2 regions of the Neobacillus sp. plas4 genome follow, and region 2 is predicted to be linked to the other one. Evidence: riboswitches for the same ligand, from Rfam matches in the RefSeq annotation. Region 2 holds a riboswitch; the other holds the start of a gene.
The links. Region 2 has a riboswitch for thiamine pyrophosphate ahead of AC2TFD_RS25955 (YkoF family thiamine/hydroxymethylpyrimidine-binding protein). Riboswitches for the same ligand answer to the same signal wherever they lie in the genome.
Positions count from the first base shown of each region.

Region 1: linked by a shared signal. The riboswitch ahead of AC2TFD_RS14120 (thiamine phosphate synthase) and the one ahead of AC2TFD_RS25955 (YkoF family thiamine/hydroxymethylpyrimidine-binding protein) in region 2 are both predicted to bind thiamine pyrophosphate.

Region 1 covers NZ_CM170152.1:2,823,673-2,835,153, forward strand. Annotated here, with positions in the region: gene AC2TFD_RS14080 (class I adenylate-forming enzyme family protein) at 1-352, shown strand, start outside; gene AC2TFD_RS14085 (enoyl-CoA hydratase/isomerase family protein) at 484-1,272, shown strand; gene AC2TFD_RS14090 (class I adenylate-forming enzyme family protein) at 1,748-3,310, shown strand; gene AC2TFD_RS14095 (NAD(P)H-dependent flavin oxidoreductase) at 3,358-4,278, shown strand; gene AC2TFD_RS14100 (MFS transporter) at 4,588-5,946, shown strand; gene AC2TFD_RS14105 (FbpB family small basic protein) at 6,263-6,409, shown strand; gene AC2TFD_RS14110 (hypothetical protein) at 6,495-6,743, shown strand; gene AC2TFD_RS14115 (SDR family oxidoreductase) at 7,132-7,623, shown strand; TPP riboswitch at 7,806-7,915, shown strand; gene AC2TFD_RS14120 (thiamine phosphate synthase) at 8,085-8,657, shown strand; gene thiO (glycine oxidase ThiO) at 8,659-9,789, shown strand; gene thiS (sulfur carrier protein ThiS) at 9,801-10,004, shown strand; gene AC2TFD_RS14135 (thiazole synthase) at 10,006-10,773, shown strand; gene AC2TFD_RS14140 (thiazole biosynthesis adenylyltransferase ThiF) at 10,770-11,481, shown strand, end outside.
Region 2 covers NZ_CM170152.1:5,129,560-5,141,040, forward strand. Annotated here, with positions in the region: gene AC2TFD_RS25900 (aminotransferase class V-fold PLP-dependent enzyme) at 1-239, shown strand, start outside; gene AC2TFD_RS25905 (magnesium chelatase subunit ChlI family protein) at 355-630, opposite strand; partial or broken gene AC2TFD_RS25910 (ATP-binding protein) at 731-1,224, opposite strand; gene AC2TFD_RS25915 (magnesium chelatase domain-containing protein) at 1,275-1,844, opposite strand; gene AC2TFD_RS25920 (transposase) at 1,829-2,443, opposite strand; gene AC2TFD_RS25925 (helix-turn-helix domain-containing protein) at 2,637-3,071, shown strand; gene AC2TFD_RS25930 (DUF6376 family protein) at 3,223-3,639, shown strand; gene AC2TFD_RS25935 (DUF3221 domain-containing protein) at 3,671-3,952, shown strand; gene AC2TFD_RS25940 (energy-coupling factor transporter transmembrane component T family protein) at 4,033-4,812, opposite strand; gene AC2TFD_RS25945 (ABC transporter ATP-binding protein) at 4,799-6,418, opposite strand; gene AC2TFD_RS25950 (ECF transporter S component) at 6,405-6,986, opposite strand; gene AC2TFD_RS25955 (YkoF family thiamine/hydroxymethylpyrimidine-binding protein) at 6,987-7,586, opposite strand; TPP riboswitch at 7,674-7,771, opposite strand; gene AC2TFD_RS25960 (molybdopterin-containing oxidoreductase family protein) at 8,390-10,432, shown strand; gene AC2TFD_RS25965 (hypothetical protein) at 10,552-11,022, opposite strand; gene AC2TFD_RS25970 (DUF6241 domain-containing protein) at 11,206-11,481, opposite strand, start outside.

The DNA of each region.
Region 1 (11,481 bases), 2.3 Mb from region 2:
TGGAGATGGCTATATTCAATTAGTCGATCGCAATAAAGATATGATTATTAGTGGTGGGGAAAATGTTTATTCAATCGAAGTGGAAAATACATTATCTGCACATCCTGAAGTACTCGAAGCGGCAGTTATCGGAACGCCAGATGCTAAATGGGGCGAGGTGGTGACTGCAATTGTGGCCACAGCTGCTGATTCCCTTCTAACGGAAGAAGCATTAATCGCATTTGTTAAAGAAAACTTAGCAAGCTATAAAGCGCCAAAAAAAGTAATATTTGTAGATAGTCTGCCGAGAAACACATCTGGGAAACTACTAAAATACCAGCTTAGAAAGTCATATGATCCATCAATTGTCTAATTCATCTAAAAGGAAGTCTAGAGAAGTGACAATATTACTTACTACGTACAAAAATGATGGAATTCAAGTTTTAAAAGCTGAAATGTCTGCATTATTAGTTAAATAACAATAATAAAAAGGGGATATACAAAATGAAATATGAAGAAATTATCTATGAAAAAATGCAGCAATCTGCTTGGATTTATTTAAATCGACCAAAAGAGCTGAACTCTTTATCAAAAAAACTAATAACAGAGTTACTTGAAGTGCTAAAAGAGATTGAACAAAATGATGAAATTCGGGTAGTTGTATTATCTGGAAAAGGTAAAGCATTCTGTGCTGGTGCTGATTTAAAAGAACTCCTAGAAGATTTAGATAAAGGCCCGAATGGACAAAAAAGCTTATTAGACTGCGCGGAAGAACTATTTAATAAATTAAATCAATTATCCAAACCGCTTATCGTAGCACTAAACGGTGTCACAGTTGCTGGGGGCTTAGAAATTGCGATGACAGCAGATGTCGTTGTAGCTTCTGATAAGGTAAAAATAGGAGACGGTCATGCCAACTTTGGTGTTCTTCCTGGAGGAGGCGGTGCTGTCAGATTACCTAGAGAAATAGGGATTAATCGCGCCAAATATCTATTACTTACTGGAGACATGCTGCCTGCTGAGGTATGGAAAGATTATGGATTTGTACATGATGTCGTGCCTGCTGAAGAACTTGAAGAAGCTGTACAGAAAATAGCAGTGAAAATATCAGCAAAAAGTCCACTTGTCTTAAAAGAAATCAAGCGACTAGTGACCGATGGCTTAGATCAATCACTAGACATTGCGCTAAGACAAGAACTGTTGGCTCTAAAAAATCATACACAATCACATGATTTCCGGGAAGGCTTAGGTGCTTTTTCAGATAAGAGAGAGCCTGAATTCAAAGGGTATTAATGAAAAGTTTCGATCTGTTAGTAGAGAAAGAGGGATGGGTGATAGGTAACCCGTCTCTCTTTCCAGTGGCATAGGAATGGAGCTTTCTATTTGCTCGCGCACTTCCTCAAAAGCGACGCCTGTTTTTTTGGCTTGTACTTGATCCAATTGATCAACGCATTTGCTAGAGGAACCTTTTTGAGGTAATATTCACTACGATTATATTGTTTTTCAGATACGGGTACAGAGCCATAAAAAAAGAATCGAAAGAGTTAGCGGAAAATTGTTAATAATTTTACTATTTACAACCCTTCCGTTAACAATAATTTACACTTTGATGAAAATCGCTTTATTATTTAGCATTCAACACTTGGCATGGAATTTGCATTAGTTATAGATAGAAAGTTATTAATGGTTTGATTCTTTAACAAGTTATATCAAGGGATCATGGGTCTTTCTATGTGCGAAAGTCGAGTAAATTAAAAAGGAGTTGTTAATGTTGGTTCATAATTTTAATATTGGCAGTTTACCACTTCGGAATGCAAAACTTTATGCAAACAGTAAAGCTTTGATTATGGATGATCGTTTTTTAACATTTAAGGAATTTAATCATCGTGTTAATCAACTTGCTAACGCCCTAAAAAGTATAGGTATAGCGAAAGGTACAAGAATTGCGACATTACTTCCAAATTCATTTGAACTGGCTGAAGTTTACTTTGCTGCTGCTAAGTTAGGTGCGATTGTAGTTCCAATTAATTTACGAATACTCCCTCAAGATGTCACCTTTATTTTATCTGATTCTGGAGCAAAAGTTGTTTTTGCTGACAGTGATACGCTAACATTGCTTGAGCCAAAAGCGAGGAACTTAATGGAGAATATAATCATAACAACTGAAAATAATCCAGAGTTAAATTTGGTAGATTATCATTCATTAATATCAGTCTCAACTAAGGATGAACCAGTAAATCAATATGATATAAATTCAAAAGATACCTTGATGATTTGTTACACGAGTGGAACAACAGGAAAGCCAAAAGGATGTATGATAAGTCATGGAGCATTTTTAGCAAGTAATTATAATATAACAATGAGATGTGGTATAGAAGCTAGTGACTGTTGGTTGAATGCGTTGCCATTTTATCATGTAGGGGACCTTGGGTTTTTCTTTGCATATTTTCAAATGGGAGCTACTAATGTTCTTTTGAAGAAGACAGAGATACCTTTAATAGTAGAAAATATAAAACGTCATCATTGTACCAGTACACTAATAGCTCCACCATTAACATCGGAAATAATTAATTTTCAAAAACAATCGCCATTTGAGATCTCTTCATTAAAATTCATAGTTGCTCCTGCAGCACTAGATTCTATGGAAGTTATTCGAGGAATAACGGATATCCTAAAATGCGACTTTCTTGGGATCTATGCTCAGTCCGAAGCTGGTGATGTTATTTCTTCAATTGGCCTAGAAGAACAACTTGAACGTCCAACTTCCTGTGGAAAGCCAGTTGCAAATTTTGAATGGAAGCTCGTAGATGAAGATGACAATGAAGTGAATTTAGGTGAAAAAGGTGAACTCGTTCTTAGAGGACCATCAATCATGCAAGGGTACTGGAATAATAACGCTGCTACAGAAGAAACATTTAAAAATGGTTGGCATCATACCGGGGATATTTGTAGGGAAGATGAAGACGGCTATCTGTATATGGTTGACAGAAAGAAATATCTGATAAAACCAGGTGGATTGAATGTTTATCCTAAAGAGGTTGAGTCTTGTCTTAGGGAACATCCTGCAATTCAGGAGGCTGCAGTTGTAGGAGTACCAGATTCGAACTGGGGAGAGGCTGTTAAAGCATTTGTAGTCTTAAAGCCAGGTAACACATTAACACCAAAAGATGTTTACGATTGGTGTACAGGACGAATAGCAAATTTCAAACGACCAAGTTGGGTAGAATTTATTGAAGCTATTCCTTACAATTTTACTGGGAAACTATTGAAGGATGATCTTGTTAACAGACCATTATCCCCAGAACACAGCACTAAAGTACTAAGTAATTAGATTAATAATATTTTAAGATAATTACTTTAATGAATAGGATGGTGGGTATGAGAACAAAAAATATAGGCACACTTTTGGGGATTAAGCATCCTATACTTTTGGCCGGTATGGCTGGAATTTCTGATGCGGTATTGGCAGCAGCAGTATCTAATGCTGGTGGACTTGGAACAATAGCGGGTGCTATGGAGACGAGCAAGTCTTTATCAGAACAAATAAAAAGAATTCGAGAATTAACGGATAAACCTTTTGCAGTAAATATCCCCCTTATTTTTGATCACACTGAAGAACTAGTAGAGACGGTGATTAAAGAAAGGGTAAAAGTAATCATTACTGCAGCAGGAGATTGTCAATTATATACAGAACGTTTGAAGGCAGCAGGATGCATAGTAATACATGTTGTACCTAGCCCTAAACAAGCTAAAAAAGCAGAGGATGTAGGTGTTGATGCGGTAATTGCAGAAGGGTTTGAATCAGGCGGAGCAGCCTCACCATATGAAATTGGGACGATAGCTCTTATCCCACAAGTGGTCGATTCAGTAAATATACCTGTGATAGCAGCGGGTGGGATCGGAGATGCACGAGGTTATTTATCCTCTTTTATTCTTGGAGCTTCAGGAGTCAGTCTTGGAACTGTTTTTTTAACAAGTAAGGAAGCTCAAAAAGCAAGTAGTTTATATAAAGAAATGTTGCTTAACTCAGGAGCTGCGGATACTGCCATTGCTGCAAAGGGAGTTTTAGGAATTAGATTATTAAAGAATAATTTGTATTATGAGATAGATAGATTAATAAATAATGGTGCAGACCGAAATGAAATCAAGTTTTTAATATCTTCCAGAAACAGTGAGTTATTAAGTTGTGGTCAAGGAGTGGGCTTAATAGAAAATATTAGAAGTGTATATGACATAATTGAGGATCTTATCAGTGGTGCAAAGGAGATTATCGGAGAGTTGGATTACAACCGTCTTTAACCCACGAGAAGGAAGGTGAAAAAATAAAAGGGACTAGCCAAAGGACTAGAGCTTTCAGGAAAAACTAATTCCGAGAGTCTTTTAGGAGTATCAAGAGGTACGATGAGTCTGTTTGCAAAACGGTAATAGCCGAAGCTGGATGGAAAAAAGTTTGAGTGCCATGATTGCAGAAAATAATGAATGCGTTTTCAATTTTTTAGGCGAAAATAGGTATACATCAAAGATTCTATCAAAGTATCGGGGAGTTAAAAGCATTTTCATTTTAGGTATAAGCCAAAGTAATAATTGAGTATAAAGGGGGACATGTAAATGCGTACAATAGATGTTGGTAAAATAATTGATGAAAGTAAAGTTAATCGCTTTCATTTGGGTGTGTTATTTTGGTGTTCTTTTTTAATAATATTTGATGGTTATGATATTGTAGTATACGGATCAGTAGTTCCTATACTGATGGAGGAATGGTCTATTACAGCGCTTCAAGCAGGAGTAATTGGGAGTTACACAATGTTCGGTCTTATGTTTGGAATGTTATTTGTTAGTCCAGTAGCAGATAAGTTTGGCTGGAAAAATGTTATCATATTTTCTACAGCATTATTTTCTATATTTACAGGTTTAGTGTGTTTTGTAAATAATCCCACTATGTTTGGCATTTACCGTTTTATTGCCGGAATTGGGATGGGTGGAGTAGTTCCGGTTCTCATTGCTCTCACAACAGAATATTCTCCAAAAAAGGTCCGTAGTACATTCATATCTATCATGACAAGCGGTTATTGTTTAGGAGGAGTAATATCAGCAGGGATAGCCATTGTTTTGATTCCTGAATTTGGCTGGAAAGTGATGTTTTTAGTGGGTGCACTTCCTGTCCTTTCAATTCCATTTTTATATAAATATCTTCCGGATTCGCCAAGCTTTTATTTAGCAAAAAATCAAAAGGATAAAATTAGTTACATTTTGAAAAAAGTTAATCCGGAATTTAATTCTAAAGAAGAAGACCAGTATGAAATAAAAGTTCCAAAGAAATCAGAAATACCAATGATGAAACTATTTTCCGATAGGAGATCTTTAAGTACAATTATGTTTTGGATTGCTTCTGCAATGTGCTTATTAATGATTTACGGACTAAATACATGGCTTCCTAAATTAATGACTGAAGCAGGGTATGCACTTAACTCCAGTTTAATGTTTTTATTGGTATTAAACTTTGGAGCTATCATAGGCACTATTGTTGGAGGATGGATATCTGATCGATGGAGTGGTAGAAAAGTAGTAATTATTTTCGCTATTGTGGGAGCATTGTCCCTTATTTTATTGGGCTTAGGTGGAAATATTTACATCCTTTATCTACTAATTGCCCTTGCAGGAGCTACTACGACAGGTACTCAATTAACCACATACGGTTATATCTCACAATTTTATCCTCCCACCATGCGTTCCACTGGTATTGGGTGGACATTGGGAATCGGAAGGATTGGAGGTATAGCAGGCCCGGCCGTTGGTGGAATCTTGATATCCATGAGTTTACCATTTCAAGTAAACTTTTTAATATTTGCCATTCCGGGTATAATTGTAGCTCTTGCATATATATTTGTACAAGAAAAATATAGTGATTCAGCTATAAATACCGAACCCAAAATAAATATACCTGAATCAACTTCAGTTAAATCCTAGCTACAAATAGCTCAATTTTAATTTGCAGAATTATTGCAATATTATGAAATATTATCAACTCTAAATGTAAAATTTTTTCTAAAGAGCTGTAATCAAAAAAGAATTTATGACTAAATCCACTCTATTTATAACTGGGATAAAGTCAAAGTACAAAATTAATAAAGTTGTTCATTTCCATGTAAGGTCTGAAATTGCGAATTTCAGATAAAATGACGAAGAAGAGCCATTTTTGGCTGTGGAACTCTTAACAAATTGAACTGTCTTAATAGAGTATAAATTGATAGCTTAAGATAAAAAAAGGAGCAGGAAAAATTTAATGTCCAGATCTATGAGAAAACAGAGCCTTTATCAGTTAACATTAGAAAATATAAAAGAAATAGAAAAAGATAGAAAGCTGCTAGAACAGATTGAAACAAAGATAGAGAATAAATATATCAACGAAGCAAATAATGCTAAAAGATGAAATAAAGAACAGACAACCACAACTGCAGGCTTTTGTTGAACGATAAAGTCAGGATTATCCGAATGATCCTCTAGTTGGTTCATCTATGACAGGCTGGGGTGCAGCTGAACTATTAGTCGAAGAGATTAAGAGGAATGGTGATGATTTAACTTGGGATAATTTTCTTCAGTCATTCTACCATTTTGATAACTGGGAAGACTCCATTCATTCAAGCATGAAGTTTAGTAAGGGCAACTACTTTGGATTGACTAGTAAGACGATTCCTCAGGCTAAAGACGGAGAAATATCACCAATTTCTAACCCAGCTACATTTGACCGTGCATCGATAGAATAAAGTTTGAAGAGTAGATGTCAGTATAGTTAGAACAGGGTGGGTTTACCATACTCCGCCCTGTTCAATTATGAATGGACTAGAAATTCATGAAGATGAACCAAACTACCCGCAGTGGGAGCAGGACGGCGCTTTTCCATCAGCAGGCTTCCTTTGTGTGGATAATTGAATAATGATGTGATGTGTTAGAGACGTCAGTTTGTGACTGCGGTCTATGTAATTATTGTATAGTATATAAGCTAACAAAGTAATGAATGGAAATGGTTTGAGTTTCCTGATAATTCGTATGATTAACGGAATTCCGTTAATATGTTGTAAAATTATTCTAGCACAAAAGTAAATCGAGAGGGGTATATACTTTGGAATTAAAAAATAAAGTAGCAATTATAACATTAATAATGCTGGGATTTTTAGAGATGTTAGACTTGTAAATATGTCCGAGGAAGATTGGGATACGGTAATGAACGTAAATTTAAAGGGGTTATTTTTTGTTTTACAAACTGTAGCCCCATATATGATAGAAAATAAATATGGCAAAGTTGTAAACCTTTCATCCATAGCTTATAAAGGTAATTTTGGTCAAGCAAATTATTCAGCCTCCAAAGCTGGTGTAGTAAGTTTAACTAAGACTGCTTCATTAGAACTTGCACCTTATATTACAGTTAATTGCGTCGCTCCTGGAACAATTGACACTCCATTATTACATTCCATGGATCCTAAAATAAAAGAGAGGATGCTTAAAAAAGTTCCATTAGGTAGAATTGGGAAACAAGAGGAAATTGCAAATACTGTATTGTTTTTTGCTTCTGATGCATCAAGTTATATAACTGGGACAGTTTTAGAAGTTGATGGGGGAATGACACAAGGTCTTAATTTAAGGTAGTGTCTTCCATCGTCTTCTTACAAACACTCACAAATGTTGAATCAATGATTGTGAGTGTTTTTTGTTTTGTAAAATCACTAGATTTTGCAGCTATTGTTTCGTGGAAAGAAATAGTTTGACATTTCTAATCAACGTGCTAACATTAACCATGTAAGGTAATTAATTCAAATGAATAAATGAATCAAATCCGCTAGAGGTGCCTTTTTAAAAGGCTGAGATTGAAGTGTCTACTTCGGGACTCTATGAACCTGATCTGGGTTATACCAGCGTAGGGAAGTGGGAAATTCGATATTTGGAGAGCAAATGCTTTATTTCAAATTTTTCGACCACTTTCTTACTTTAGGAAGTGGTTTTTTGTTGTTTACTTGATTTCATTGAAAAGTAGCATCTTCAAATAGGAGGGGACTTGTATTTTAACGAGTATTAAAGAGAAAGAGTTACATATTATATCCAATGGTAAAATGGCAATCGAACAGTTAGGGGAAATTGTAAGTGATATTCATCCATATATAACTGCAATTCATATACGAGAAAAACAAAAAACTGCTAGGGAACTATTTGAAACAGTAGAACTTTTAACAGAAAATAACATATCACTGTCAAAGATCATGATTAATGACCGGGTAGATGTTGCATTCGTAACAGGGGCCAGAGGCGTTCAATTAGCCTTTCATAGTTTAGATGCAGCAAGTGTAAAAGAAAACTTTCCTCAGCTTAGGATAGGGAGTTCTATCCATTCCTATCATGAAGGTCTAAAAGCAAAAGAGAAGGGTGCAGATTACGTTCTATACGGACATGTTTTCCATTCTCAATCAAAACCAGATAAGATCCCAAACGGTCTTGAGGAAGTAAAAAAGCTATCAAATTTAGATATTGATGTTATTGCCATTGGAGGGATAACACCTGATAATACGGAGCAAGTTCTAAAGGAAGGGGCAAATGGGATTGCTGTCATGTCAGGTGTTTTAGAAGCGCGTGACCCATTATTGGCAGTAAAGGCTTATCGTAAGGCATTAAATAATGGAGGTGAATAAAATGGAAAATTCTTTTGATGTTGCCATAATCGGAGGAGGAATTAACGGAGCCTCGATTGCCTATCAGCTATCAAAGATAGGAAGAAAAGTAATCATTATTGAGAAAAATCAATTGGGGTGCCAAGCTTCAAGTGCAGCTGCAGGAATGCTGGCGGCACAAGCGGAGCTGGAACAAGACGGTCCCTTATTCCAGATGGCTTTAAAAAGTCAGAAGATGTTTTCTGATCTCTCTAGTGAGTTATTTGAATACAGCGGAGTCGATATCGAGTATGTGAATAAAGGAATGTTAAAAATTGCAGAATCAGAAGAAATCGCATTAGAAGTAAAAAAACAGGTCACCTTTCAAAGGAATTGGGATCCAGAAATAAAATGGCTGGATACAAAGGAAGTAAGAGAAATGGAGCCATCACTGTCACCGAGTTTAGCTGGTGGGATGTATCTCCCGAATGATGGTCATGTGCAGCCAGCAAAGTTAACACAAGCTTTTGCAAAAGCGGCAGTCAATTTTGGAGCGGAAATACGTCAAAATACTGAGGTCCTTTCATTTAAATTTGAAAATAGTCAGGTAAAAGGCGTTATTACCACTAATGGCATTGTAAATTGTGATCAAGTTGTCGTCGCCACTGGAGCTTGGTCTGCAAAATTAATGCGTGAAGCTGGAATTGATATTCGTGTGTATCCAGTAAAAGGCGAATGCTTTTCCGTTAGAACAGAAGAGCCGATTATCAACACAACGATTTTTTCGGATAAACGATGTTATCTCGTACCAAAACGTAATGGGGAAATTTATATCGGTGCGACCATGATTGAAAATACATATGATAACAGTGTTACACCTAAGGGTATCGCAAGTTTAATAGAAAGAGCCACTCAACTGGTTCCGGAGATTAAGGATGCGGCATGGGAGCGAGTATGGTCTGGAATTCGGCCACAGACAGGAGATGGACTTCCTTATATTGGTGAGCATCCAAGATGGCAGGGGTTATTTGTTGCTGCTGGGCATTTTAGAAATGGGATTTTATTAAGCCCTATTACAGGGAAACTAGTAGCTGATTTAGTAGCAGGCAATTTGCTAAATGATGATCTACTCTCAGCTTTTCAATTAGAAAGATACAAAGAAAAAGTACGGTAGGAGGTAAAAACATGAGGGTAATATTAAATGGGGAGTTAATCCAATTACCAGAACATGTAGTATGTATTTCCGATGTTCTGGAACATTATGAAATCCATAATAAGGTCGTTGTTGTGGAAGTAAACGGTGAAATCGTAAACAAGGTTGAACACCAAAGTACTAGATTATCAGATAAAGATCGAATCGAAATAGTCCATTTTGTAGGAGGCGGTTGATATGTTAAAAATAGGTTCATTATCCTTTCAATCTCGTTTGTTGCTTGGAACAGGAAAGTATCCAAGCTTTGAAATCCAAAAGGAAGCAGTGGAAGTTTCCGAAGCAGAAATTCTTACGTTTGCAGTTAGACGAATGAATATTTTTGAAGCAAGCCAGCCGAATTTTTTAGAACAGCTAGATACCAATAAATATAGTCTGCTGCCAAATACTGCAGGAGCGAAAACAGCAGCAGAGGCTGTCCGCATCGCAAAACTAGCGAAAGCTTCAGGCCTATGCGATATGATTAAAGTGGAAGTGATCGGCTGTGATAAAACCTTACTTCCTGACCCGATTGAAACCCTAGAGGCAACGGAAGAATTGGTGAAGGAAGGCTTTATTGTCCTCCCCTATACCTCTGACGATGTAGTTTTAGCTAGGAAACTTCAAGAAGCAGGCTGTCATGCTATCATGCCAGGTGCCTCGCCAATAGGTTCTGGTCAAGGTATCATCAATCCTGTCAACCTTAGCTTTATTATCGAACAAGCGGTTGTTCCCGTTATCGTGGATGCTGGTATTGGCTCACCAGCTGATGCCGCATTGGCTATGGAATTAGGAGCCGATGCTGTATTATTAAATACGGCTGTATCGGCAGCAAAGGATCCGGTAAAAATGGCAAAAGCAATGAAATTAGCGATTGAAGCTGGACGATTAGGTTATGAGGCCGGTCGAATCGAGAAAAAGAGATATGCGGCAGCAAGCAGTCCAAAGGAAGGAATGAGTATCGGGTGAATAATCGGTACTCACGACAAGAACTATTTTCACCTATTGGTAAAGAGGGACAGCAACGAATTTTCAATAAGCATGTACTTATAATAGGAGCCGGGGCACTTGGAACAGCAAGTGCCGAAGCACTCGTCCGTGCTGGGATTGGTAAACTAACGATTGTGGATCGTGATTATGTAGAATGGTCTAATTTACAGCGGCAGCAATTATATACAGAGGATGATGCCCATAATCGAATTCCCAAAGTAATCGCTGCTAAAAGTCGTTTAACTGACATTAACTCAACTTTGGACATTGAGGCAATCATTGCGGATGCCTCTGTCGTAGAGCTTGAAACTTGGGGCGAAAAAGTGAATCTGATTATTGATGCCACTGATAATTTCGAAACAAGAATGATCATTAACGATGTTTCACAAAAGGTTGGAGTCCCATGGATCTACGGTGCTTGCGTTGGAAGCTACGGAATATCCTACACTATTATTCCAGAAAAAACGCCTTGCCTATCTTGTATACTAGAAACAGTTCCGCTAGGAGGATTAACGTGTGATACAGCAGGAATTATTAATCCTGCGGTTAACATGGTTGTTTCTCATCAAATAAGTGAAGCATTAAAAATTTTGGTCGGTGATTGGGATTCATTAAGAAACAAACTGGTTTCTTTTGATTTATGGAAAAACCATTATACTTCCATAAATGTAGATAAACTGAAAAATG
Region 2 (11,481 bases):
CTATCATTCTTACGATTGAGGTACCGCCTTCATTTTCTTCTGTTGTGATTGGAGATATATTATACAATCATGGCTATCAGCTGCACTATGAAAGTGACTATCTTCAGCGTAGAAACTGGATTCAGATTGCTTGCATCGACCACTACGAAACAGTTGATCTTGAAAAAATGACCAGCCTCTTAAACCGCGTCATCACTTACGAAAAAACAGCCGCCCAACAAAAAACTATTAAAATCTAAAAATAGAGGCAAAGTCACTACCATTTTTAAGGTGGTGACTTTCTTAGGGGGCAAGTGTCCACCTGGGGTGGAAAGTGTCCACGAGCGGTGCCTGTCACCTTTTTTTCCTTTCGTTTCACCTTCGAAGTTTTACAGCCTCCCAAATACTTTGGTCGGTTATTTCACTGTTTCCCTCCAGATCAGAAATGGTTCGAGCCAGGCGGATGATTTTGATTTGGGTACGATTGCTCCAGTTTTTCTTGGCTGCAAGTTGGTGAAGGACCCTTTCCTGCTCTAGTGTTAATGGGCTTGTTTTTTTGCAGGGTATCATAACTAACTCTGCTATTGCATAGTTTTTTCCCATACCGTTCGTATTGACGATTCCTAGTTTCCTCACCTTTGCCTCGAACATATTCTGAAGAAATCCCTCCTCCTTCCATCTTACTTTCTAGGTCAACATGGTTGCTTTTAAGATGAATATCAAATCGGTCCCGGAGCGGACCCGATATTTTATTTTGATAGGAAAGTGTCTGCCTAGGTGTACAGGTACAGTAATGGGTATTGGAACCAGCATAGCCGCACGGGCATGGATTCATGGCTGCAATTAAAATAAAAGAAGCTGGATAAGTAAGTGTGGCATGTGTACGGCTGATGGTAATTTTTCCATTTTCAAATGGCTGGCGGAGCATATCAAGTGTTTTTTTCGGAAACTCAGCAATTTCATCAAGGAATAAAACACCGCGATGGGCTAAAGAAATCTCACCGGGTTTTGGATAAGTCCCACCGCCAATAATGGAGATTCCAGAGGCAGAATGATGAGGATTTCGGAATGGCGGTGTTTTGGAGTTAGGATAGTGGGTGCCGCTTAATTGATGCAGTGCGATTATTTCAAGTTGGGCTTCTTTTACAATGGGGGTAAAATAGAGGGAAAGCTTTCTGCAAGTATACTTTTACCACAGCCAGGCGGTCCTGTCATCAAGACATGATGTTCCCCTGCTGCTGTCACTTCTAACGCCCTTTTGATATCTCGATGTCCAATGATTTGTTTAAAGTCAATCAGGTTATTGAAATGTTGTTCAATTTTATCAATTTTGGGGATCTTATAAATATCTCCCCTCTTCCCTCTAAGTTATCTATCACATCATTCAGTGAACTAATATAAGTAATTTCTAAATCATGAAAATCCAGGTATAGTAGCTTTTCGTCATACGGCATGTAAAGCCTTTGTAATCCTGCCTTTTTAGCAGCTAACACGGCAGGAAGCATTCCTTCAATAGGCACAATTGCTCCGTCTAATGATAACGCTCCGATGAATCCAGAATTCTCAGGTATCGAAATCACTAGTTCATTCAGACTTACTAGCACACCAATTGCAATAGGCAGGTCAAACATTGGGCCGCTTTTCTTTTGTTCAGAAGGCGAAAGATTAATGATAATTTTTTGACCATGAACAGAATATCCTAATGACCTTAGTGCGACAATAATCCTTTCTTTCGATTCCTTAACTGCGGCATCCGGCAGACCTACAATTCGAATAGAATCATTTCCAACAAACGTCTTCACTTCCACATTTACACGATAACCTTCCATGCCTTTAAGACCAATACTTGTTACTTTTGCACACATGGATTTTCCTCCGTCTTTCTTGGTATCATCATGACTTTTCCATTATCGAGTAAAAAAAGATCCATTAGAGGAGTTTTAACATATTCCTCGTAATGTTGCGTTGCGGGTGATGGAAAATAGGAAAGCAGATGTTTGGTGTCAACGAGTCGGGATGCCTCTCCATTAACATATGCGTTGTAACTGCTCCAAGGGTAATCCTCCAGTTCATCGACAAGTCCTGCCTTCAATGGATTTAGATGGATATATTTGCTTACATCAAATTCATAATCAAGGGAATCAAGTAATTCAGCTCCGTAACGCTTTTCAAATACATGTCCACTGTAGTCGTATTTTTTATTAAAGTATTTGGCGTATTTGGTATTGAGATGGCTCATGATAATGGTTGGAGAAGTGTCTGAGGTTTCAAGCTGGAGATGTGTGTGATTGGTCATTAAGCAGAAGGCATGAAGGGTAAAGGAAAAGGTGTTTTTCGTTTCTTTTAAAAGACTTAGGTACTTTGTGTGGTCCTCATCATCATAAAAAAGTGAAGATTTCCGATTACCTCTACTTGTAATATGGTATTTTGCACCTTGAAACCATGTGCGGCGTTTTCGACCCATTACGGTCACTCCTATTTAATTGGATTTGAGTTGATAGGAAATTGGTAAAGTTGAAAAACGAGGAAGATAGTTAGAATAAATTATATCATTCGACATCCTTCCCAAAAATCCTCTTCCTTTTGATAAAGAAATTTCATTCATTTCACTTAAAAGGAAGATATCTGTATAATTGAGTTAGGAAGGGGTAATACGAATGGATTTAGGAGAATTTGAGACTGGCAAAGTAATACAAAGATTAAGAATCGAAAGACAGCTTTCAATTGAAGATGTTGCTGAACTTATTGACGAGGACGTCGAGTTTATTCGAGAACTGGAAGCTAATATGTATCCAGATATAGGTCTCGGAGTCTTTTTTTATTTGGCTAAGGTATTTAAAATGGAAGCTTCTGAATTAATAGATGAAATTCATAAGGAAAATATAGATTATTTTAATAGGGTTAATAAGAAATATGAATTAGCGAAGCAGAGAGACAAACAAAGAAAACTGGTTCTACAAAAGAAAAAAACACATAACTTCAAAAATAAGATTACCAAACATCCATTTAAAGCGAAAATAAACACCATTGAGAATGGACCAACAACCTCAATTCGGAAGCTCTGTATTAAATACGACATTATACCTAAATAAAATAAAGCTTCAATCCCAACTGTCCACTCCACACGGACAAAACGGTACTTTTGTCCACGGGCGGTGACAGGCACCATAGAGGCACCATAAAAACGCATAATCAAAAGGAGGATTTACTCTGAAGAATTTACTGATTGTATTTTCTGCCAGCATGTTGTTGCTGCTTGGGGGATGTTCGTTTCTTAATGACGCACAGGATACACTTTCTTATATAAATGAAGCTACTGATTATTTATCTGCTGCTACTGATTTTGCGAATGAAGCTCCTGCACTTGCGCAACAAGCTGTTAGTGACATTCAAGCAGCAGAAGATCTACAAGCTCTGCTTCAAGATATGCAGCAAACGGTCGAATCGTTTAGTGACCTGCAGGCTCCCGATATAGCTGCTGAGCTCCACCAGCAAATTGTTGAACGAAACAGCGCCATTCTTACTGAAATCGAAACCTATTTGACTAATTTCAAAGATGGTCTCCTTGATCCTGCTATTCTTGAAAATACCGAACTATTCCAGTCTGTACAAGACATCACCAGCATTATTGACCAGATTCAACAGCTAAGTGGTGAATAGATCAACTCCAAACAAGGGGAGGTAAAACGCCATGAAAAAACACCTAATCCTTACACTCATTTTATTTTTCATGGTACTAACGGGCTGCAATATAAAAGGAGAATACGATATTAAAGGAACGGTTATAGATGTAGAAAGCAGCAGGATTTTAGTAGAGGATGAGAAAGTAGGATTAATCTGGCTTTCGCTCCCTAAAGAAAGCGAGACTAATACCTTTGAAAAAGGGCAAACTGTTGCCGTTTGGACAGATGGAAAATTGAGAGAATCCTATCCATTACAAGGTAAATCTTTAAGGATTGAAATCTTGAAATAATAAAAACAGGCTGAGCTTTCAGCCTGTTTTCTTCTGTTGATAAACCAACAATCAAGCATTGATGTATTCCTTATTTGTATTCATAGTTCACCATTATAAAATTGTAAATATCCTAGTTTCCAAGAAATAAAGGCACTTAGAAGGACGGCGCTAATCATGAGAACGAAAAAGAGCCAGTCGATTTTGGTAACTGTAATCTCGCGGTAGAATATCCGATTTTTTTCTCCAGTAAAGCCTTTTGATTCCATCGCAAGTGCCGTACGCTCTGCTTTTCGAATCGCTCCCGCAAGGAGCGGAATTACATATCTTTTTAGCTGCTTTACTTTTTCCGAAATGGTACGTGCTTTGGCGACTCCCCTGACTCGGTGAGCATTCTGCAGGGTCTGGAATTCTTCCTTTATTAACGGCAGAAATCGGTATCCTGCCATGATTCCATAGGCAAGCTTAGGCGGAAGCTTGCATTGCTGCATTAAACTTAGGAGAAAATCGGTTGGCTTTGTCGTTAACGTAAACATGATTGATAACGTAGCAAAGCTTAACACCCTAAGTCCAAGGGAAACTCCTCTTCGGAAGCCTTCTGCTGTCATCGTCAAAAATCCCCATTCCCAGATGACGTTATCCCCTTCCTGAAGCCGCGGGAACAACATGGTTGACCATACATAAATGAATGCGATAAATAAAAACGGAGCAAATAACAGCAGCCATTTTTTAAAAGAAACGGTAGCTAACAGAAAGGTTGCCGTCACAGTTAAAAGGATAATAATAAGTGGTGTTATGGGATCAAAAAACACTGATAGAATCAGGATGGAAATGACGACAGCAAATGCCTTTATACTTGGATTCATCTCATGTAGTAACATGCATCTCGCTCCTTACCAGTTCATTTTCCAGTTGTTTCCGAAACGGAAGCTTTAACCTAGCCCGGTCTACGACTTCATGATTTTCCCACAACGATTCAGGTGTACCGGAGAAAATTATCTCTCCCCCATCTAACACATGGACGGTGTCAGCATACTGGTCAACCAACTCCATATCATGGGTAATCATGAACACTGCGCCAACTTTTTCTTCAAGGATTTCCATGATTTCATGAGCGGTGTTAGCATCCTGCCCAAATGTTGGTTCATCAAGGATAAGCAGTTCCTGTTCATGAATGAGCATGGTTGCGACGCTTAACCGCCGCTTCTGGCCTTGACTAAGGGTAAAAGGATGGGCGCCTGCGTGTTTAAGCAGCCCCATTTTTTCAAGAATGGATTTCACGGCTGCGGGGTCTTCCAAGCCAAAGGCAATTTCCTCATAAACACTATCGGTAATAAACTGATGCTCCGGATTTTGAAACACATATCCCAGCTTTTTATATAATTCCTTCTCCCTCCATTTGGAGAGTGGAACGTCGCAAAAGTGGATTTCTCCTTGCGTAAGCGGAATGAGTCCTGCTAAACATTTTGATAACGTCGTCTTTCCAGAACCATTCGCACCAACAAGTGCAGTCAGCTCTCCTTTACGTATACTTAAATGAATATTTTTTAAGTACCCGCGGGCAAAGAGACCCTTGACTTCAAGGAGTGGTTCATCTTTAACAGTGGCAGGGTTTGATTTTTTAAGAAAATCAGCCGAATTCTTAAGCCCCGCTATTAATTCTTGCTTTCGGAGCGGAAGTCTTTCCCCTTTAAAAATACCAGCCTTTTTAGCTGCCATCGCTGCTTCCACTACTTTTGGCAGCCAAATGCCTTCTTTTTGTAAATATGGTGTGAATTCACCAAAACATTCTGCTGGCGTTCCATCGAAAAGCACCATTCCACTTGAATCAATGACGAGACAGCGGTCCATCATCTCTACCCAATCATCCAATTTGTGTTCAATGACAATCAGTGTAAACGGATGCTCGTTCCTTAACATAGTGATTGTCTCAACCAGTTCCGTGCTCGACAGCGGATCTAGGTTCGCCGTCGGCTCATCAAGAATAATGACCTCCGGTTGGAGGGCCAACACGCAGGCAAGTGCAAGTTTCTGCTTTTGCCCTCCCGAAAGTGTATGGATAACCGTTTTTTTCTCATCCTGCAACCCCACCAGAGCCAGGGCATAGTGAATCTTTGCTTCCATTTCTTGGCGCGGCACATGGAAGTTCTCCAAGCCAAACGCCACTTCCTCTTCCACCGTCAGCATACAGAATTGGCTTTCCGGGTCTTGAAACACAATTCCTATTTTTTGGTTCAGTTCACCTGGTTTAAACTCATCCAGCTTTTTTCCTTCAAACGTTAGGCTCCCCTTCAATACACCATCAACAGCTTCTGGGTACAACTTATTGAGGCAGAAGGCAAGCGTACTTTTTCCAGAGCCGCTTGGACCTAGGAGTAAAAGAGCTTGATTTTTTTCGACTGAAAACGTTAGATCTGTGAAAATTTCACGGTCTTCATAGCTGAATCCCAACCCCTCAGCTTCAATTTGATGCCTAAATGGTGACATTGCGTTTGTATTCCTTTCCTAACGGAAAACTGTTTAAGGCACCTGTTTTTGCCAGCCCTTCACTTAGATACTTGCCAAGTAACCCTGCCAGTAATGCTCCACTCAATAGGCGAACAAAGAACATGGCTGTGACATAACCTGGCGAAAGTGCCGCAAATCCTGATACATAAAAGCCCCAAGCAAAGCTAAACACCGACGAGCCCATTCCTGCTGCCATTAAAACCCAAGTGGAATAGTTCTTCCATTTCGTTGCTGCAAAGACTGCTTCGGCACCTAAACCTTGGATCATGCCGGAAACGATTAACTGCGGTCCTACGGCATTTCCTAGCATGACTTCAACGGTTGCCGCAACGGTTTCTGAGAGGAACGCTGCTCCAGGCTTACGGATAATATAGGCAGCAATAATCGAGACGATGAACCAAATTCCGAAAATCATGTCATAGCCAATCAATCCGAAAAGTCCGAATAGGACATTTCCGAGCTGGAGGAACAAAAGATAAACGACTGCAAAAACAACAGCAAGTACGGATAAAACGATGACTTCACGTAATTTCCATTTTGCGAGCATTTATTTATCCCCCTTTTTGGATGGACTGTTGGCCGACATCGCAACCGTCATTACAATATGGGTTGAATCACTTTCGTGTGCAACTTGAAAAGCATCCTCCAGCGTTTTAAATACTTTGTTTGCATTACCATCAAGTCTTGATGCGTAGTGAACACCTTTAGTGAAAGTACCTTGTTCTTGGCCAAGTTTTACTGCATCCATGATGACATTCATGTAGGTAGGGATCCCCATTGGATAGAGTGCAAATTGGACCGCGACTTCTTGTTGGATATGTAGTGATTTTTCTTCGTTTAAACGTTCAGGGCTTTCCGAAAGATAAACATCACCCGCTGAATCCCCTGGACAGCCATTTGAAAAAGTTGCTTGAAGAACAACATGATCGCCGTTTTTTGATGATTCTAGGAAAATAGCTTTTACCACATCAAATACGTGCTCAGATCTTCCGCGCACACATGTGCTTACATCGTCCGTTTCCATCCAAACCTTTGATGTATCTACTTCTTTAAGTGCTAATAAAATAATATTTACAAACCTATCAGACATTGGATAAATTGAAAACCGTGCTCCCGTAATTTCACTCGTACCGCAAAAATTAGACATACTTATTCCCCCATTCATTTTTTGGCAACAAAAAAACTGCACCCCATGGGGATGCAGTCGAATCATATCATCATTAAAAGTTCATGATAAGCTTCTCCTGCACTTCCCCACGCTAGTATTATCTAGATCGGGTCATAAGGGTCGGACAAACATCCTCTCAGCCAAAAGCTCCCCTAGTGCAAAAACCGTATGCAATTTTCATTGTTGCCATAATCTTAAGATAAATCTTTCAACTTGTAAAGAGATATGGTGATGTGATTTGGTGCCTGTCACCGTTTATGCATGGATGCATAAATGATGTATAAATGGTGACAGGCACCCCCCGTGGACATTGTCCACCCCAGGCGGACACTTCAAGGACTCCACTAGAATAATATAAAACAGGACTTTTTATATGGGGGAAGATCGATGGCTTTTTGGGATATTTTTTTCAATAGATGTGTGTTCTGTAAGCGGAAGGTTAGACCTTTAAGGAGTTATATTGATGATAACGGGAAGGTTATTAAGGTTTGTATTCCTTGTTCCGAATATGCTGAACGGAGAGCATATAGAGTCATAAAATAATGGTTGGTATTTTACCTTTAACTGTTCTATAAAAGCACAACAATTCATTTCTTATGAATTTATTCGGAAATAATTATTTGCCAATAACACTCTAAATCTATTTATTCTATCCAAGATTATATTCACTTGCCTAACCTAATAAGCTGTCATATGATAAAAAAATATACAATGATGTATAAATGGTTGAAACTGCGTTTCAACTTTGGTGACAGGCACCGTGAAAGAGGGGTTTTGTGAGGATGAAGCAGGATGGAATTTTCAAATCTGTCTGCCCGTTGGATTGTCCGGATCAGTGTGGATTGCTCTTACAAAAGGTTGATGGAAAAGTGGTTAAGGTGGAGGGCGACCCGGAGCATCCTGTGACCAAGGGGAATATCTGTAATAAGGTTCGTAATATGACGGAACGGATTTATGATGAAAACAGATTAAGATATCCGATGAAGCGAATAGGATCAAAGGGAGAAGGTAGATTTGAACGGATTAGCTGGGAGGAAGCGATTGAAACGATAACCTCCAAGTGGAAAAAGCTAATCGAAACGGACGGACCTGAAAGCATCCTTCCTTATAGCTTTTATGGAAACATGGGCCGACTGAATGCAGAAGGAATGGACCGTCGATTCTTCAACCGTTTGGGTGCGTCACAGCTTGACCGGAGTATTTGTTCATCTGCCGGCGCTGTCGGCTATCAATATACGATGGGTGGCAGTTTTGGAACCGATCCAGAAGATACGATTCATTCGAAGCTCATCCTGTTTTGGGGGATTAATGCTGCAAGCACCAATATGCACCAAATGGTATTAGCTCAAAAAGCACGGAAGGAAAATGGCGCCAAAATTGTCGTGATTGACGTTCATAAAAATCAAACTGGCAGATTGGCAGATTGGTTTATTCCTATTTTACCGGGTACCGATAGTGCTCTAGCTCTTGGAATTATGCATATTTTATTTGCTGAAAACATGGTGGATGTTTCCTTCCTCCAGCAATATACTGTCGGTTATGAAGAACTGCGCGAGCATGTCATTCAGTACGATCCTATGACAGTTTCAGAGATAACCGGGGTTCCCGTTGAGGATATTTATAAACTTGCTAGAATGTATGGTCAAACCTCCCCCTCATTTATTCGAATTGGTAACGGGCCGCAGCATCATGACAATGGCGGCATGTTTGTCCGAACGGTTTCTTGTCTTCCGGCATTAACAGGTCAATGGCTTATCAAAGGCGGCGGTGCGATTAAAGGCAATTCAGGATATCTTACTATTAACTCGTTACAATTGCAGCTGCCAAGATTATTAAAAAATAAACAGACACGGACAATTAACATGAATCAGCTCGGGGAGGCTCTGCTGACATTAGATCCTCCAGTAAAATCACTTTTTGTTTACAGCAGTAACCCTGCAGTGGTTGCACCAGAAGGCCAAAAAGTGAGAAAAGGTCTCGAACGCGAGGATTTATTCGTGGTTGCTCATGATTTATTTTTAACCGAAACTGCAAAATACGCTGATATTGTATTACCTGCAACATCGTCTTTTGAGAATACGGACATTTATACGTCCTACTGGCATCATTTTATACAAATTCAGCAGCCAGTCATAGAACAATATGGAGAGTCAAAATCGAATGTCGATGTTTTCCGCCTGCTGGCAAAAGGAATGGGATTTGAAGAGGCAGCATTTGAGGAAACTGAAGGCGAAATGATTAAGCAGGCCGTCGAGCGAGCGCCTAGCCCATATTTGGGTGAAGTAGATTATGAAACCTTACTGGAAAAGCAGTTTGTAAAAGCAAAGGTGACACCCTTGTTTCCTGGCAAGCTGCGAACACCAAGCGGGAAAATAGAGTTGTATTCAAAGCGGATGAAGGCAAATGGATATCCTCCACTGCCAACCTATATCCCAATCGTTCATGATGGAGATCATCCTTATCATTTTGTTCCAGCTCCAAATCATAATTTCTTAAACTCAACTTTCTCAAATATTCAAAAGCACATCGACCTTGAAAAAGAACCTCGATTGCATATGCATAGGAAAGATGCCGAGGCGTCAGGTATAGTAGATGGGGACCAGGTCCGTGTTTGGAACCAGCGCGGTGAATGCCTGCTAAAGGTGAGTGTAGGAGAAAATGTCCTTCCAGGGGTAGTCGTCACCCAAGGACTCTGGGCAGATTTAGAAGGCACAAAACAACAGGTAAACACCCTCACACCAGACCGAATCGCCGACATGGGCGCAGGAGCCACCTTCTTCTCGGGCCGGGTCAGCGTGGAAAAATATACAGCAACGCAAAAGTGAATATACATTTAAATATGCATAAAGCTAGAAAAGTGCATAAAAGGTGACAGGCACCGCCAACGGCGGTGCCTGTCACCTTATTTGACAACGTAATTGTCACTGCAATTTGTCACAGCAATTTACTGATTATAATCCCAAGCAATCTTCCATTCCTCTTTTTCCATAACTGCAAAGACTTCCTGCTCCAGATTGAAGTTTCCGTATTTTCCTTTATAAGTTTGGGTGACGATAATTTTGTAGACATTTTTCATGGCAGGTCCTGTTTTGGACATTTTCCATTCTTTGATATGTTCAGGTTCACCCCTAGAAAAGGCGAAGGTCTCCACACCAAAATGATTCATGAAAACATGCGCTCGGTCTTGAATGTAAGCTCCTTTGCCGAACCTTTCCTTCATCGTTGAATGAAAAAGGTTCCAGGACGAGGAAAATTCCCCTTCTTGTTCATACATGTAAAACTCCTCAATAACAGCTGCCGCCTGTTTATCCGGCGTCATCACAGCTCCCTTGATTAGCATATAAATTATAACCATACATACGAGCAGTGCCACTCCCATTACAAACCCTTTTAACTTCGGCGATTTTCTAGACATCTGTTTCTCCTTTAAATAAAGACTCCCATTACTAAAGGTTATGTCCAGCTTCTACCTAATATTAACGAAGTTCCTTGTAATTCGCACTGTCCACCTCAGACGGACAGTGTCCACGAGCGGTGCCTGTCACCATTAACTGTCACCATTAACTGCCACCACCCACTGTCATCGTCAATATCACTTTTATCTAAATTCATCTTCTATATATTTTAGTTCTTCTTTCGGGGTGAGGAGCCGGGTGGCTTTTCCGATGTTTCCGTTTTGATAGTTCCATATGCGGTTGTGAGCGTTTACGGCGTTGGTGAAGTCTTTTATTCTCCAAGGTTCCAAGATGTCCAGCAGCATTTGTTTGTTACTGCTTTTTTTAAAGTCTTTGTTTTTAATGACTTCATAGAGTTTCTCGACTTTTTCAGCGGTTATTTCAGATGCTCCCCATTTTTTGTCGGCCTTCACCTTTTG